DNA from 4 places in the Bacillus sp. SSR7 genome. Region 1 is predicted to be linked to each of the others. Evidence: riboswitches for the same ligand, from Rfam matches in the RefSeq annotation. Region 1 holds a riboswitch; each other region holds the start of a gene.
What was found. A riboswitch is a leader RNA that binds a small molecule or an ion and turns the genes downstream of it on or off. The one in region 1 is predicted to bind S-adenosylmethionine.
Positions count from the first base shown of each region.

Region 2: it holds a riboswitch for S-adenosylmethionine, as region 1 does, so the genes downstream of both, AC0NJG_RS08790 (YezD family protein) here and AC0NJG_RS05270 (bifunctional homocysteine S-methyltransferase/methylenetetrahydrofolate reductase) in region 1, are expected to answer to the same signal.
Region 3: it holds a riboswitch for S-adenosylmethionine, as region 1 does, so the genes downstream of both, AC0NJG_RS25575 (MetQ/NlpA family ABC transporter substrate-binding protein) here and AC0NJG_RS05270 (bifunctional homocysteine S-methyltransferase/methylenetetrahydrofolate reductase) in region 1, are expected to answer to the same signal.
Region 4: it holds a riboswitch for S-adenosylmethionine, as region 1 does, so the genes downstream of both, AC0NJG_RS25620 (ABC transporter permease) here and AC0NJG_RS05270 (bifunctional homocysteine S-methyltransferase/methylenetetrahydrofolate reductase) in region 1, are expected to answer to the same signal.

Region 1 is NZ_JBVVXV010000002.1:245,655-249,869, forward strand. Features, by position in the region: gene metC (cystathionine beta-lyase) at 1-524, opposite strand, end outside; gene metI (cystathionine gamma-synthase/O-acetylhomoserine thiolyase) at 521-1,633, opposite strand; SAM riboswitch class I at 1,728-1,837, opposite strand; SAM riboswitch class I at 2,041-2,150, shown strand; gene AC0NJG_RS05270 (bifunctional homocysteine S-methyltransferase/methylenetetrahydrofolate reductase) at 2,221-4,053, shown strand; gene metH (methionine synthase) at 4,053-4,215, shown strand, end outside.
Region 2 is NZ_JBVVXV010000003.1:286,530-290,744, reverse strand. Features, by position in the region: gene AC0NJG_RS08800 (DUF3888 domain-containing protein) at 1-373, shown strand, start outside; lysine riboswitch at 463-644, shown strand; gene lysA (diaminopimelate decarboxylase) at 825-2,141, shown strand; SAM riboswitch class I at 2,259-2,367, shown strand; gene AC0NJG_RS08790 (YezD family protein) at 2,440-2,583, shown strand; gene AC0NJG_RS08785 (phosphoadenylyl-sulfate reductase) at 2,670-3,374, shown strand; gene sat (sulfate adenylyltransferase) at 3,413-4,215, shown strand, end outside.
Region 3 is NZ_JBVVXV010000020.1:15,102-19,316, reverse strand. Features, by position in the region: gene AC0NJG_RS25585 (DUF6612 family protein) at 1-600, opposite strand, end outside; gene AC0NJG_RS25580 (NAD(P)-dependent alcohol dehydrogenase) at 746-1,654, shown strand; SAM riboswitch class I at 1,735-1,849, shown strand; gene AC0NJG_RS25575 (MetQ/NlpA family ABC transporter substrate-binding protein) at 1,936-2,760, shown strand; gene AC0NJG_RS25570 (methionine ABC transporter ATP-binding protein) at 2,773-3,813, shown strand; gene AC0NJG_RS25565 (methionine ABC transporter permease) at 3,788-4,215, shown strand, end outside.
Region 4 is NZ_JBVVXV010000020.1:24,481-28,695, forward strand. Features, by position in the region: gene AC0NJG_RS25605 (multidrug effflux MFS transporter) at 1-257, shown strand, start outside; gene AC0NJG_RS25610 (hypothetical protein) at 519-1,022, shown strand; gene AC0NJG_RS25615 (DUF3951 domain-containing protein) at 1,039-1,254, opposite strand; SAM riboswitch class I at 1,422-1,527, shown strand; gene AC0NJG_RS25620 (ABC transporter permease) at 1,664-2,581, shown strand; gene AC0NJG_RS25625 (ABC transporter permease) at 2,598-3,602, shown strand; gene AC0NJG_RS25630 (ABC transporter ATP-binding protein) at 3,559-4,215, shown strand, end outside.

The sequences.
Region 1 (4,215 bases):
AATGTATTATCAACAAAAGTAAGGGCGCCAATAGATTTTGCAAGTTTAGAAACAGCACGAATATCTGTCACTTTTAAAAGTGGATTGGAAGGTGTTTCTACATAAAAGAGTTTTGTATTTGGCTTAATGTTTTGCTTTATTTCTTCTAAATTGGTCATATCAACAAATGTATGTGAAACACCGTAACGGGAGAGAACTTCAGTTATCATTCGATAAGTCCCTCCGTATACGTCTTCTGAAATGAGTACGTGATCACCTTGTGAAAGGAGGAGGAATGCAGTAGAAATCGCTGCAATTCCTGATGCGAAGGCAAATCCTTTTGTTCCGCCTTCTAATAAAGCAATGATGTCTTCAAGAGCTTCACGAGTTGGATTGCCTGACCTGCTATAGTCATATTTCCCGAACGTATCTACATCAAATTGGTGAAATGTTGATGTGTTATAGATGGGAACGTTAACAGCTCCTGTTTGCGAGTCATGTTTATATTGGTTGTGCAGTAAGAGTGTATCTATAGAATAATTCATATTCTTACACCTTCTTTTACAAGTTTAACGGCTTGCTGTAAGTCTTGAATTAAATCGTTACTATTTTCAATGCCAACGGAAAATCGAAGAAGACGATTACATACACCGTTTGCTGTTCTAATTTCTTCTGGAATATCAGCGTGTGTTTGCGTTGCTGGATATGTCATTAAACTTTCAACACCACCGAGACTTTCAGCAAATGTAATTAAGGATAAAGATTGTAAGAATGGATTAATCCATGTTTCATCTTTCAGACGAAATGAGATCATGCCGCCTCTTCCAGGATAAAATACATCTGTCACCCCGTCCTCATCATTTAAATAAGCAACAACTGCTTTTGCATTTTCTTCATGTTGTCTCATGCGAAGCGCTAGCGTTTTCATACCACGAATCAATAGCCATGAGTCAAATGGACTTAAGACCGCACCAGAGGCATTGTGATAATGAGCGATTTCCTCACAAAGTTCCTTTCCTTTTGCAACGACAAGTCCGCTTAGTACATCGTTATGACCACCTAAATATTTCGTTGCGCTATGAAGTACGATATCGGCACCTTCTGTTAATGGCTGTTGTATATAAGGCGTGTAGAATGTGTTGTCTACAATAAGAAGTAGTCCGTGTCTTTTCGCTACAGTTGCGACAGCGGCAATATCGGTAACTTGCATTAATGGATTAGTTGGGGTTTCTATGAAAATAGCCTTCGTTTTCGTTGTGATGGCTTGCTCAATTTGTTTAATAGATTGTGTATTTACGTATCTACATCGAACATTCCACTTTTTTTCGTGCTCAGAAAATAATCGATAAGTGCCACCGTATAAATCTTCGGAAACAATAAGTTCGTCCCCAGAGCGGAATAGGGAAAGAACAAGAAGAACGGCTGCCATCCCTGAACTACAGGCATAACCTTGTTCGCCGCATTCTAAGTCTGCGATTGCCTGTTCTAATAGGCCGCGCGTTGGATTTCCAGTTCGTGAATAATCAAATCCAGTAGATTTACCAATTCCTTCGTGACGATAAGCAGTTGAAAAATAAACAGGTGGATTAACAGTTCCTGTTGTAGTTTCACTCCGGTTTCCGATTTGCGCTAGTTTTGTTTCGATAGTTGACATGTGAAAATTCCTCCTTTTTAAATTGAACCATTAATTGAATATAAAATAAAAAAAGCCTTCTAAGAAGAAGGCTTTCGGTTTGAATAGAGTCTTCTTCTCATCTGTCAAATCTTTCACAATTTGCTGGAATTAGCACCTTATTAACAAATGTTAATGGTTGCTGAGGCGTCATAGGGCCAGTCCCTCTACCTCTCTAGATAAGAATGTTCGTATGAAATTTTATTATGGTTTTAACTTTACAACAAAAGATAATTGAATTGCAACTTTATTTTAAATAATTTTTATTTTTCCGCAAGTGTCATTGACTTTTGTATTTGTGCGTGCTAAATTTATAAAAAAATTAACAAACATTGTTAAAAGGGGAACGCATTTCCTTTTAGCTACATAAATAAAATAATAAAGACAAACTCTTATTGAGAGCGGTGGAGGGAAAGGCCCTGTGAAACCCGGCAACCTTCAAACGAAATGTTTGAAACGGTGCTAATACCTGCAAAACGAATGTTTTGCATAATAAGAGGAGGATCGATTATGTCCCCCTCTTCAAAGTGAAGAGGGGGTTTTTATATTGATAGAAATGAGGGAGATTTGTGAAATTGCTAGATTTATTATCAAAAGGAATTGTAATAGGTGATGGTGCGGTTGGGACGTTATTACATTCACATGGTTTGCAAAGTAGTTTTGAAGAATTGAATATATCTGATCCAGATTTAATTATATCGATTCATAAGCAATATGTAGCGGCTGGGGCAGATGTGATTCAAACAAATACGTACGGAGCAAATGAAGCGAAATTACGTATGTATGGATTAGAAAATCAAGTTACTAAAATTAATAGAGCGGCAGTAAAACTGGCGAAAGCATCTGTTACAGACAGAAATGCAATTTTAGGCACAATTGGTGGTATGAAACATATCGGGGCGGTTACGACAACTGATATGGAGCGAGAATTTATGTTACTGGAACAGGCAAGTGCATTATTAGAAGAACAGGTTGATGGACTGCTATTAGAGACTTTTTATGATGAGTTTGAATTACTTCATGCTGTTCAGGTGTTACGAAAAGAAACGAATATTCCAATTGTAGCGCAATTGGCGTTACATGAGGCGGGTACGACTCAAAATGGAAATGATGTAAATGAAATATTAAAACAGCTTTTAGATTACGGTGCAAATGTTGTTGGATTGAACTGCCAACTAGGGCCACTTCATATGACGGAAGCTTTTAAAATGATATCGATTCCGAAAAATGGTTACTTGTCAGCATATCCAAATGCAGGTCTCCCAAATTATGTGGAGGGACGCTACGTATATGAGGGAAGTCCAGCTTATTTCGAAGCGATGACACCGAAATTTATTGAGCAAGGTATTCGGTTATTGGGTGGTTGCTGTGGCACGACTCCAGAACATATTGAAAGTATGAAACGTGCTACTTTAAATGTTACGCCTGTAATAGAAAAGGATACGGTTCAAAGACCAAAAGTAGTTCATACACATGAGAAACGTTCAAAAGCTCATGTCACTTTAGCAGAGAAAGCAAAAAAACAAACGACAGTCGTAGTGGAATTAGATCCACCAAAAACGTTAGATACGCAGCGATTTTTTGAAGGCGCAAGAGCATTGAAAAGAGCTGGAGCAGATGCTATTACACTAGCAGATAATTCATTAGCATCGCCTCGTATCTCGAATATGGCAATGGGAGCATTATTAACGAAGCATGATATTCCGGTATTGACGCACTTAACATGTAGAGACCATAACGTCATCGGACTACAATCTCACTTACTAGGTCTATCAGCATTAGGTATGGAAGAAGTGTTAGCTTTAACTGGAGATCCAGCGCGTGTTGGTGATTTTCCAGGTGCCACTTCTGTATATGATTTATCCTCTATTGAGCTCATTAAAATGATTAAAGAAATGAATGATGGGCGCTCTATTTTAGGGAAATCCATTGGACCGGCAACAAGGTTTTCTGTGGGCGGTGCATTTAACCCGCATGTAAGACATTTAAAAGCAGCGGTTAAGCGAATGGAACGGAAAATAGATGCTGGAGCGGAATACTTCTTAACGCAGCCAATTTACGATATCGCGTTAATTGAAGAAGTGTATGAGGCGACAAAGCATTTGGAACAGCCTATTTTTATTGGGATTATGCCATTAATAAGTAAACGGAATGCAGATTTCCTTCATTTTGAGGTGCCAGGCATTACGCTGCCTGACGTAGTAAGGGAGAGAATGGATGGGCATGAAACGAAAGAGGCAGCAATTGAGGAAGGAGTTCGCATTTCACAAGAACTAATTGATGCGGCGATGAAATATTTTAACGGCATTTATCTTATTACACCATTTCTAAAATATGAAATTACAGAACATCTTGTTAAATATGTGAGAGAAAAGCAAGAAGTGAAAGAAGGTATTAATTGATGAAATGTATAGAAGAAAAATTACAAAATAACATCTTAATATTAGATGGTGCAATGGGAACGATGATCCAGCAAGAGGACTTAACTGCGGAAGATTTCGGAGGAGAGGAGTACGAAGGTTGTAATGAGTATTTAGTAGAAACAAGACCAGATGTTATTTTAA
Region 2 (4,215 bases), on a different contig from region 1:
AGTATGCAGTAGTGTTATACTTTTTGCTTCACCAAGTGTGTCGGTAGCTCAATATGATGCACCTCTTATGGAAGATGCCCTTTATTCTGTGTTATTCCCGAAAATAAATAAAGCAATTGAAAAACAATATGGGAGCTTGAAGCCTTATCAATGTCCTAAAATTATTAGTTTAAAAAAAGTGTATAGTGGTACATATTTATTTCAAGCAAGTATTGAAGTGACAAAGTATGAACGTGTTGCCGGGAAAATTGCGCCACCCTTTGAGAAGGTAACGATTACATTTAATAACGAAGAAGGCGAATGGGAAGTGACAAAGGTTTCAGTAAAGCGCTTACCAAACGATACGAAACTAAACTGTAAAAAAGCAATATAAAAAATTGTTTGACAAATAAAATGATCCTTTGGTATTGTTAATAGCAACAATTAGATGTTTGAAAATTAAATAGACTTACCTCATCTACTCTCAAAGGTAGAGGCCGCGATAGGAAAGAGTAAGCTATGGGAGATTTAATGGAATCTGTGATCATAGGTTGAAAGGGACTATTGCCGAAATATAAGAATAACCATCTTATTCATATATTGGGACTGCATTGAATAAATGTAGTACTGTCATAAGATTTATTTTATGGAGAGCTATTTGGAGATGTTGATGCGGTTTCTTATTTTGAGGAGATAACAACTCGTTTATTTTTTCAATATATATTTTTCCTAATAAGAAACGCGTGTGAACATTGTTCCGCGCGTTTTTTGTCTATCTAAAAGCGTGCTGCAATGAATAGAAGATTGGGGTTATGAGTTTTAGAGGAAATAAGGGAGGAATTCAAATGTATTTACACGGCACAAGCCGAATAAATGGGCAAGGACACTTAGAAATTGGAGGGTGCGACACGACGCAGCTAGCAAAACAATACGGAACACCACTTTATGTATACGATGAAGAGTCAATTCGAGGAAAGTGCCGCGCGTTTCATCGTGCTTTTAAAGAAAGTGGTTTCTCTTATCAAGTAGCATATGCAAGCAAGGCGTTCTTGTGCATGGAGATGTGCCGAGTAGCTCGTGAAGAGAATATGTCATTAGATGTTGTTTCTGGAGGAGAATTATATACTGCGCTTCAAGCAGGATTTCCGGCATCGCGCATTCATTTTCACGGCAATAATAAAACAGATGAAGAAATTGTGATGGCTCTTCAGGCAAATATTGGTTGTTTTGTCGTAGATAATTTTTTAGAATTAGAAATTTTGCATGATTTAGCAGTGCAACATGGGAAATTTGTGAACATATTAATTCGTGTAACGCCCGGAGTAGAGGCGCACACACATGAATATATTACAACAGGTCAAGATGATTCAAAATTTGGATTTGGCGTGTCAAATGGTCAAGCGATGCAGGCAATTGAGCTTGCTTTACAAAAATCAAATTATAACGTGTTAGGAATTCATTCACATATCGGATCACAAATATTTGAAACAGCCGGCTTTGTGCGAGCGATTGAAGTTCTTCATCAATTTTTAAAAAAAGTGAGAGAGCGAACAAATTATGTAGTAAAAGTGCTAAATGTAGGGGGAGGATTCGGAATACGCTACACAGAGTCCGATACACCATTAACTCTTGAGACATATGTGCGAGCTGTAACAAGTGCGGTGAGAGAACAATTTACAGTATGTGAATATCCACTACCAGAAATATGGGTTGAACCAGGTCGTAGCATTGTAGGTGATGCTGGAACGACACTTTATACAGTCGGATCTGTGAAAGACATTCCTGGTATTCGGAAATATGTGTCAGTGGATGGTGGGATGACTGATAATTTAAGACCTGCTTTATATAACGCTCGTTATGAAGCGATGTTAGCGAATCGAGGGAATGATGAGAACGAGGAAGTTGTTTCGATTGCAGGGAAGTGCTGTGAGAGTGGGGATATGTTAATTTGGGATATTACTCTACCGAAAGTTGCTTCTGCGGATTTACTAGCAATTTCGTGTACAGGGGCATACGGGTACTCAATGGCGAATAATTATAATCGGATTCGTAGACCAGCTGTCGTCTTCGCGAAAGGTGGTACATCACAAATTGTTGTAGAGCGCGAAACATATGAAAATATTATTGGGAACGATCGCATACGTATAAAAGAACTTGTTTAAATGAGGAAAAAGGAGTTGTTCGGATGGGCAATTCCTTTTTTATAAAATAAAGTAATTAAAATATATCGGAAAACTAGGATTGAAAAAAATCAGAATTGTGATAAAATACAAATACAAAGCTTATCAAGAGAAGCGGAGAGAACTGGCCCGGCGAAGCTCGGCAACCTGCTTATAGAAAGCAAGGTGCTAAATCCAGCAAAATGGAATCCATTTTGAAAGATAAGGTAAAATATATTACCGAACAGTCTTTTCGAAATGGGAAAGATTTTTTTTATGAATAAAAAGGGGGGCTGTTCGCGTGAGCGTACGGGAACATTTTGAGGAAGTATCTGAGAAAATTGAAGCGATGCTTGCTGATATGAAATATGGTTCAATTACAATTGTTGTGCAAGATGGAAAAGTCATTCAATTAGAGAAAAGTGAAAAAGTACGTTTAAAGTAAAAAGCGCTGACTAGAAAAACTAGAGGCGGTTTTAACCTATTTCATTAGGTTAAAACCGTCTTTTTGCTTTTACAGGGGGAAAAAACATGTTGACGTATGAAACGTGGGAAGAAAATGATGTTTCATTTTCAGAAGAAGATGAAACGAAAGGCGCATTATCTGTATTAAGTTGGGCTTATAAAGAATATAAAAGTGAAATTGTATACGCATGTAGCTTCGGAGTGGAAGGGATGGTACTGCTGCATCTTATTAACCAAGTAAATCCATCTGCTAAAGTTGTATTTTTGGATACAAACGTACATTTTCAAGAAACGTATGAATTAATTCAAAAAGTGCGGGAACGATTTCCTTTATTGAATATTATAGAAAAACAGCCAGAACTTACACTTGATGAACAAGCCAAAGCGCATGGTGACAAGCTATGGGAAAGCAATCCCAATCTCTGTTGTAAGATTAGAAAAATTTTACCTTTAGAAGCATCATTAGCGAATGAAAAAGCGTGGATATCGGGATTGAGAAGGGAACAATCAGAAACCCGTAAGCATACAAAGTTTATAAATCTAGATCATCGCTTTCAATCTATTAAAGTTTGTCCGCTCATTCATTGGACGTGGAAAGAAGTATGGAGATATGTATACAAACATAGCTTGCCTTATAACCCATTACATGACATTGGATATCCAAGTATTGGGTGTGAGAAGTGTACGTTGCCTGTAGGAGAGGGTGGCGATTCGAGAGATGGTAGATGGGCTGGGAAAGTGAAAACTGAATGTGGTCTTCATTACCAATAAGATGAATTTGAAAATAAAGCTAAGAGAGGGTATAGAAAATGAGTACAAGAAACGAATTAATAAATCGAATAGACGAGACATACGACGTATCACAAATTAAAAAAGAAATTGGGCTAGATAACATTGCGTTAAGTGATTTAGAACTATTAGCGACAGGAGGATATAGCCCGCTTACTGGTTTTTTAGGAAAGAAAGATTATGATTCGGTTGTAGAAACGCTTCGTTTAGCTAATGGGAGCGTTTGGAGTATACCAATTACATTACCAGTAACAGAAGAAGTAGCAGAGACGCTAAAAGTTGGAGAGGAAGTAAAACTTGTTAACGGTGGAAATGTATATGGTGTTATTCAAATAGAAGATATTTTTGTGCCTGATAAGGAAAAAGAAGCGTTACTAGTGTATAAAACGACGGATGAGGCTCATCCTGGAGTGAAAAAATTATACGAAAGACCGAACGTTTACATCGGAGGAGCTATTGTTCTTACGAAACGTTTTGAAAATAATCTGTTTCCTTCTTATCATTTAGATCCAATTGAAACGAGAGAAGAATTTAAAAAACGTGGTTGGAAAACAGTAGTTGGATTCCAAACGAGAAATCCGGTACATCGTGCCCATGAATATATTCAAAAATCTGCTCTTGAAATTGTAGATGGCCTCTTTTTAAATCCGCTCGTTGGGGAAACGAAGTCGGATGATATTCCTGCTGATGTAAGAATGGAAAGTTATGAAGTATTACTTCAAAACTACTATCCGAAAGATCGTGTCTTTTTAAGTGTATTTCCTGCAGCAATGCGTTACGCAGGACCGAGGGAAGCGATATTCCATGCGTTAGTCAGAAAGAA
Region 3 (4,215 bases), on a different contig from region 1:
TTCTATCTTCGCATTTTGTGCTTGTAACATTTTTTTCTGCGTTTCATCCATGCTAGTTAACATACTTTCTGTTTCTTGCCCTTTTAATGTAAATTTCAGTTTATATTTATCTCCGCTTTTCTCCAGCTTCATTTTATCTAAAACTACTTCCGGTACTTCTAATTTATCTATAATATCTTGAGTCGCTTTCATTCCACCAGCGTTTAATTGCTCCTCTGGTACGGTTATAACTTCTCCTGTATTAGGGTTTTTTACCTCACCAGCAACTTTACCATCCACAGTATACACTACAACATCTGTACCGGAAATATTCATTTCAGAACGAGAATTCTTTGTCTTTGGCTCTAATTGCATCTTAGCCTTTAATATATCCATCTCTGTTCCCTCAGCTTTTACCCCTACACCATATGTCATCGTTACATGTTCTTCATTTTTAAAAGCTTCATTCGTTTTCTTGAAAACATCTTTCGCCGTTAATTCCTTTTCTTTTTGAACGGATTCTTTTTTCGGCTCATCCGTCTTTGCTGTTTTCTCATTACTACACCCTACCCCTAGACTGATTGCAAGTACTAAACTTGAAACAAAAATAATTTTTTTCATACTGTTGCCCCCTTTCCCAAAATAATATCACCTCTTTTCCTATGAAATCTATATAATTTTTAATCTATACTCGCTATATAGCGACATGTTTAATAAAGATCTTAAATATGATGTAAATAACGACAACTCATTTCAGGAGGACATTATGAAGGCGATCATTTGCACACAGTATGGACCACCTAACGTTCTTCAGCTTCAAAATATAGAGAAACCTATACCTAAAAAGAACGAAGTATTAGTTAAAATTCACGCAACAAGTGTATCGACTGGAGATTGTAGAATACGCGGATTTAATAGCCCTCTATTATTTTGGATTCCTATGCGACTTATATTAGGACTTAGAAAACCGAGAAACCCTATACTTGGCGTAGAATTAGCAGGAGAGATAGAGGATATCGGGACAGATGTAACTCAATTTAAAAAAGGGGATCAAATTTTTGCATTAACAGAACTCAATCTTGGTGGTTATGCCGAATACACATGCGTGCATGAAAGTGGATTAATAACATTAAAACCTACCAATGTAACGTATGAAGAAGCGGCAGTTATTCCTTTTGGTGGAACTTCAGCGTTGCATTTTCTGAGAAAAGGCCGGATAAAAAAGGGGCAACAAGTTCTCATATATGGCGCCTCTGGATCAGTAGGAACAGCTGCCATACAACTCGCTAAATATTTTGGTACGACCGTTACGGCTGTTTGTAGTAATTCAAATTTTGAACTCGTGCAATCTTTAGGGGCTGACAAAGTAATCGATTATACGAAAGAAGATTTTACTAAGCGGGGGGAATACTATGATGTTATATTTGATGCAGTTGGAAAATATAAAAAATCCCTTTGTAAACAAGTATTAACACCTAATGGAATATATGTATCTGTTAATGGAATGATGGCAAAAGTAAGTAAAGAAGATATGTTTCTACTAAAAAAACTAACTGAAACAGAAAATTTAAAGCCTGTTATTGATAGAACTTACCGGTTAGAAGAGATTGCTGAAGCCCATATGTATGTAGAAAACGGGCATAAAAAGGGGAACGTTTCGATTACCTTAAAATAAAATATATTCAGAAAATAACGTTGACAATTCTTTTTGTAAGATTTACTATTAGTACCATATTAAAAAACTACATACACATACTCTTATCAAGAGTGGCGGAGGGACTGGCCCGATGATGCCCGGCAACCGAGCTTATAACGTATAAGCTAAGGTGCTAATTCCTGCAAAACGAGTTCTCGTTTTGAAAGATAAGAGAGGAATCTATTTTGTCTATTCGGCACCTCTCTTATTTTTGAGAGGTGCTTTTTATTTTGGAACGTATATTTAAGGGGGAATTATAGATGAAGAAAGTATTATTAAGCATTGTAAGTGGGGCTGTATTATTATTAAGCGCATGTAGCGGGAGTTCAGATAAAGAAGTAAAAGCGTTAGATGAGAAAAAGATTACTGTCGGTGTAACAGGAGGGCCGCATGAACAAATTTTTGAAAAGGTAAAAGAAGTAGCAGCGAAAGACGGTCTCGAAATCGATATAAAAGTATTTAATGATTATGTAGCACCGAACGTATCCCTCGATGAAAAAAGCCTTGATGTAAATAGCTATCAAACAAAATCATATTTAGACGTATTTAAAGCGGAACGTAATATGAAATTAACCGAAGTATTTTCAACAGTAACATTCCCTATGGGCGTATATTCAAAAAGCTTAAAGGATGTAAAAGAATTAAAAGAGGGCGATGCAATTGCTGTACCGAATGACCCAACGAATGAACTTCGAGCTTTAAAACTATTTGAAAAAGCAGGAGTTTTAAAAGTGGATCCAAAAGCTACAGAAAAAGCGACTGCAAAAGCGACTGCAAAAGATGTAATTGAAAATCCAAAAAATTTAAAGATCGTTGAATTAGAGGCATCTCAATTACCAACACAACTAAGTGAAGTAAAAGCAGCTGCCATTAATACAAACTTTGCATTAGGTGCAAAATTAAGCCCTGCGAAAGATTCTATCTTCCGTGAAGGAAAAGATTCACCATATGTGAACTGGGTCGTTGTTCGTACTGAAAATAAAGATGATGCTGTTGTAAATAAATTAAAGAAAGCTTATCAATCTAAAGAAGTAAAAGAATTTATCGAGAAAAAATTTGATGGTTCTGTTTTACCGTCTTGGTAGGAGCTGACGATAATGATTGAATTAAAAAATGTATCCAAAGTATTTACAACAAAAAAGGGGAATGTGGAAGCTCTTAAGTCTACTTCTCTTCAAGTAAAAAAGGGCGAAGTATTTGGAATCATTGGATATAGTGGTGCTGGCAAAAGTACATTAATTCGCTGTGTAAATTTATTAGAAAAACCAACGACAGGAAATATCATTGTAAACGAGCAAGATTTAACAACACTGTCTACAAAAGAACTAGCAAAAGCGCGACAAAAAATCGGAATGATATTTCAAGGGTTCAACTTACTTAAAACTGTTACCGTTTATGAAAATATCGCATTGCCGTTACGCCTTGCTGGCATTCCAAAAGTAGAAATTGCAAAAAGAGTAGAAAAGTATTTACGTATTGTCGACCTTTTTAATCGAAAAGACGCCTATCCGAGTGAACTTTCTGGTGGTCAGAAACAACGTGTGGCCATCGCTCGTGCACTATCACACGAACCGGAAGTGTTATTAAGTGATGAAGCAACGAGCGCTTTAGATCCAGAAACAACTGACTCTATTCTTGATTTACTATTAAAAATCAATGAAGAAATCGGAATTACAATTTTACTCATTACACATGAAATGAACGTTATCCAGCGTATATGTGACCGAGTTGCTGTTATGGAACATGGAGCAGTAGTTGAAAGTGGCACCGTGAAAGAGATATTCACAAATCCACAGCATGTAACAACAAAGAAATTCGTAAATAGTGCATTTGCAGCGAAAATCCCAGCCGAAGTACAAAAAGAACTACAAAGAACCGGAGAAATCGTAACACTTTCATTTATAGGAACTTCTTCTGGTGAACCAGCGTTAGCTGTTGCTACAAAACGATTCCAAGTATATCCAAATATTTTATCCGGTAATATTACTCAATTAAAACATGAAGCATACGGGAAACTTGTCATTCATATGCAAGGGAAACAAAATGAAATCAACCGTGCTTTATCATTTTTACAAGAGCAAGGAATCATCATAGAAGGAGGTAGAACAGATTATGGGAAACAAGTCCTTTTTGGATGAATGGGGTAAAGTCATATGGGAAGCAACCATTCAAACTTTTCAAATGACATCTATTTCATTACTCATCTCGATCCTTATTGCACTGCCACTTGGTGTCACGCTTGTTTTAACAAGACCTGGTGGACAGCATGAAAATAAAATCATCTATCCTATTCTTAATACAATTATTAATATCATTCGCTCTCTTCCATTTATCATTCTATTATTCTTCATTTTACCTTTTACAAAGTTTCTAATGGGAACATCCATTGGCGTGCAAGGTGTTATCGTACCGCTTGTCGTCTTCACTGCTCCTTATATCGCACGTTTAATGGAGACAGCTTTACTAGAAGTGGATCGTGGTGTTATTGAAGCTTACCAAGCAATGGGCATTTCTACTATAAAAATCATTTGGCACGTCAT
Region 4 (4,215 bases), on a different contig from region 1:
CAACAACGGGGTTCTCATTAGCGATGAGAAATCAAAAACAAGCTGCAGGAACAGCATCAGCTTTATTAGGTTTATTACAGTTCATTTCAGGAGCGCTTGTTGCACCGCTAGTAGGTATTGGTGGAAGTAACACCGCATTACCGATGGGTGTTGTAATAGCTCTTTGTGAAATTGGTGCGGTACTATGCTATTTATTTATGGCTAGAAGAAGTGAAAAGCAGTTTGAACTGCAAGCAAGACAAAATTTAGAGGCTTAACAAAAAAGAACTGATTCAAAGGGAATATTTGAATCAGTTCTTTTTTCATTGCTTTGAAATATCTCATATAGTTTTGTAAGGTGATGTAGTAAAGCAGTGCAAAAGTTATTTGTATAAAGTGACGATACTGTGACAAACATGTTGGTATACATGTTACGATGTCGTCTTAAGTGTAAAAAGTAGGATGTTCTCGGTATAATAACAAGTGGAGATAAAAGAAATTATAATAAGTAGTAGCTGTAGATAAAAGGAGAAGAAGAGATGAAGAAGGTTTTGGGTATTGCCGTAATGGGAAGTATGATTCTTCTAGCAGGGTGTAATGGAAATAAAGATACGAAAGAACCGAAAGAAAAGGTAGAGCAATCTACAGAACAAACAGAAGAGATGAAAGAATACCGTGCAGTACATGAAAAATACGATTTGAAAATGAATAAAGAGATTAATAAGGCACTACAGTTATTTGAAGTGGCAAAAGAAAAGGGTGGTAAGGAAATAACGACTGCTACATATAAAGAAGATGTGCAAAAAGTAACAACGAGCATGTTAGAAGATATTGATCATATGCGAAAAGAAATTCGTGTTCCAAAGTCGAAAGAGCAAGAACATGAGGTATATGTTGGTTTCTTGAATGAATCGGAACAAGCAATGAAAAAATTACAGAAGTTAGCTAAAGAAGAAGATTCATCGTTGATTCGTGATATAGAAATTAACTTTGCAACAGCATCGACATACTATAAACGATTTCAAGCAGAAACGAAAAAATAACCTTGCCTATGCAAGGTTATTTTTTCTTCTTGCCATCTTCGTCTTCATCCTCGGATACTAATATCTTCTGTTCTTCGTGAAATTCGGAAATAGTTTGCCCGGTAATATTATCGAAAGGGGTATAAAAAGAGGTGATACTTTTCTTTTTGATGAAGAGTTTGTAGAAGCCGATGATGACAAGTATAACGATTGTTAAGGGTAATCCTATAGTAGCTAGAAGTAAGGGGGCCATCTTATAGCTACTTTCATATCTTTTTTTATTATAGGCGAAACGCGATATAGATAAATAAAAGTATTAAAAACTGATTTTTCTAAATATATCCAATTTGATTGACTTTTCGTTTTTTCAGAATTATAATTCGAAATATACAATTTGAACCAAATAATAATATAGCAATTTACTTATCCAGAGAGGTAGAGGGACTGGCCCTATGACACCTCAGCAGCGGGTTCTGTAATAGGAACACCGTGCTAATTCCAGCAAGCAAGTCTTGAAAGATAAGTGATGGGCCTTTGTTTATTAAGCCTTGATCTTATTTTTTAAGATCAAGGCTTTTTGTATTCTAAAAAGAGAAAAGGGAGTAATGGAAAAAGTACGTTCATAAAACTGAGTAAATATATGTGTTTAGGGGGTTATTAAAGTGTATGTAATTAAAAAATTATCAGTTATGGTGTTCACGCTATGGGTTATTACGACGGTGACATTTCTAATTATGCATATTATTCCGGGGGATCCATTTTCATCAGATGCAAAAATCTTTCCTGAAGAAGTGATCCAAAACATGAGAGCGAAGTATCACCTTGATGAACCGTTATGGAATCAATATGTTGCTTATTTAGACGGCGTAGTTCATTTTGATTTTGGTGAATCTGTTCAATCAACCGGGCAAGGTGTATCAGAAATTATAACAACTGGTTTTGGTCCATCAGCAATTATTGGTTTACAAGCACTTGTTATTTCATTGCTAGTCGGAATTGCTGCAGGTACATTTGCTGCTCTCTATCATGGGAAGGTAATTGATTACGGTGTAAGTTTACTTGCCATCCTCGGTATTTCTATTCCGAGTTTTATTTTAGCACCACTATTTATACAAGTATTCGCTATTCAATTCGAGCTCTTACCAGTAGCCTCTTGGGGTACATTTGAACATACGGTATTGCCATCCTTTGCATTAGCGTTAGGACCAATCGCAGTGATTACAAGATTTGTTCGCTCTAATATGATCGAAGTACTGCAGAGTGATTATATTAAGTTAGCGAGAGCGAAAGGTATACCGATTAAGAAGATTATTATAAGACATGCTCTTCGAAATGCGATTGTTCCAGTACTTACATTTGTCGGACCATTAATGGCGGGACTTTTAACAGGTACTTTCGTTATTGAAAAGATTTTTTCAATTCCTGGTCTCGGAAAATATTTTGTAGATAGTATTTTTAATCGAGATTATCCAGTGATTATGGGAACAACCATTTTTTATAGTGCACTTTTAATTGTATGTATTTTTATTACAGATATTATTCACCGTATTGTTGATCCACGTATTCGTTCTATTACGTAAGGAGGGGGATGTTTAGATGGGAGCTTATGAAATTAATGACCAGTTATTAACAAATGAAGAGAAAAAAGAATTAACAATAAATAAAGATCAGCAAAAGATTAGCCGAAAGAAAGAAGTGTTTCGTAAGTTTGTATCGAATCCAATCGCAGTTTTAGGATCAGTGACGTTATTACTCATTATTGTTTTCTCACTTGTTGGTGAAAGTTTAACGCCATTTACTGCGAGTGAACAAGTAAAAGAGGCAACAAACTTACCACCTAGTAGTGAGCATTGGTTCGGAACAGATGATTTGGGAAGAGATATATGGGCACGTACTTGGGCTGGCGGGAAAATTTCATTAACAGTTGGATTAGTGGCAGCTGCTCTTGATATAGGACTTGGTGTGCTAATCGGAGGATTTAGTGGATATGTGAGAGGGCGCAATCGCCTTGGGACATTAATTGATGAGTGGATTATACGAGGAATCGAAGTGTTATACGGTATCCCATATTTATTAATTGTTATTTTACTATTAATTGTTATGAAACCAGGTCTTTTTACCATTATCATCGCCCTTGCATTAACAGGATGGATTGGTATGGCACGTCTCGTTAGGGCGCAAGTCTTATCTTTAAAACAAAGAGAGTTTGTTATTGCAGCGGAGCGGTTAGGTACATCACATATAAAAATTATATACGGGCATTTAATTCCGAACTTAACGGGCATTATTATCGTAAATTTATCATTTACAATTCCAGCAGCTATTTTCTCAGAATCATTTTTAAGCTTTATTGGACTAGGAGTGCAATCACCGGCAGCGAGCTGGGGGACGATGACGAATGATGCACTTGGGACATTATTGAGTGGGGAATGGTGGCAGCTATTCTTCCCAGCAATCATGATTGCGCTCATTATGTTCGCGTTTAACGCAATTGGTGATGGTTTACAAGATGCAATTGATCCAAAAATCGTAAAACGGAATCGAAAGGAGAAAAAACATGGGACAGCTCTTATCTTTAGAAAACGTAACGTTAGCCGTTGAAAAAGAGAATAGTAAACAAGCAATTGTGAAGCATGTTTCCTTTTCTATTAGCGAAGGTGAAATAGTTGCACTTGTAGGAGAAAGTGGTTCAGGGAAAAGTGTTACAGCACAATCTATTATCGGCTTAAATCAAGAATCAATTCATATTGATGATGGAAATATATCTTTTGAATCAAAGGAATTAACGAATCTACAAGAATCAGAATGGAATCAAATTCGAGGGAAAGATATTTCGTTTATCTTTCAAGACCCACTTTCATCTTTAAATCCGACGATGAAGGTGGGAAGGCAAATTACAGAGGTGATTTTGCAACACGAAAAGAAATCGAAAAAAGAAGCAAAAGAAATTGCGATTAACTTGTTAAATGATTTAGGGATACATGAAGCAGAGAAACGCTTTGAACAGTACCCACATCAATTAAGCGGAGGCATGAGGCAACGTATTTGTTTAGCAATCGCATTTGTTTGCCACCCAAAACTCGTTATTGCGGATGAACCTACGACAGCATTAGATGTAACAATTCAAAAGCAAATTATGGAGTTATTAAAGGAAAGAAAGGAAAAGCAAAATACGAGTATTTTACTAATTACGCACGATTTAGCACTTGTACGT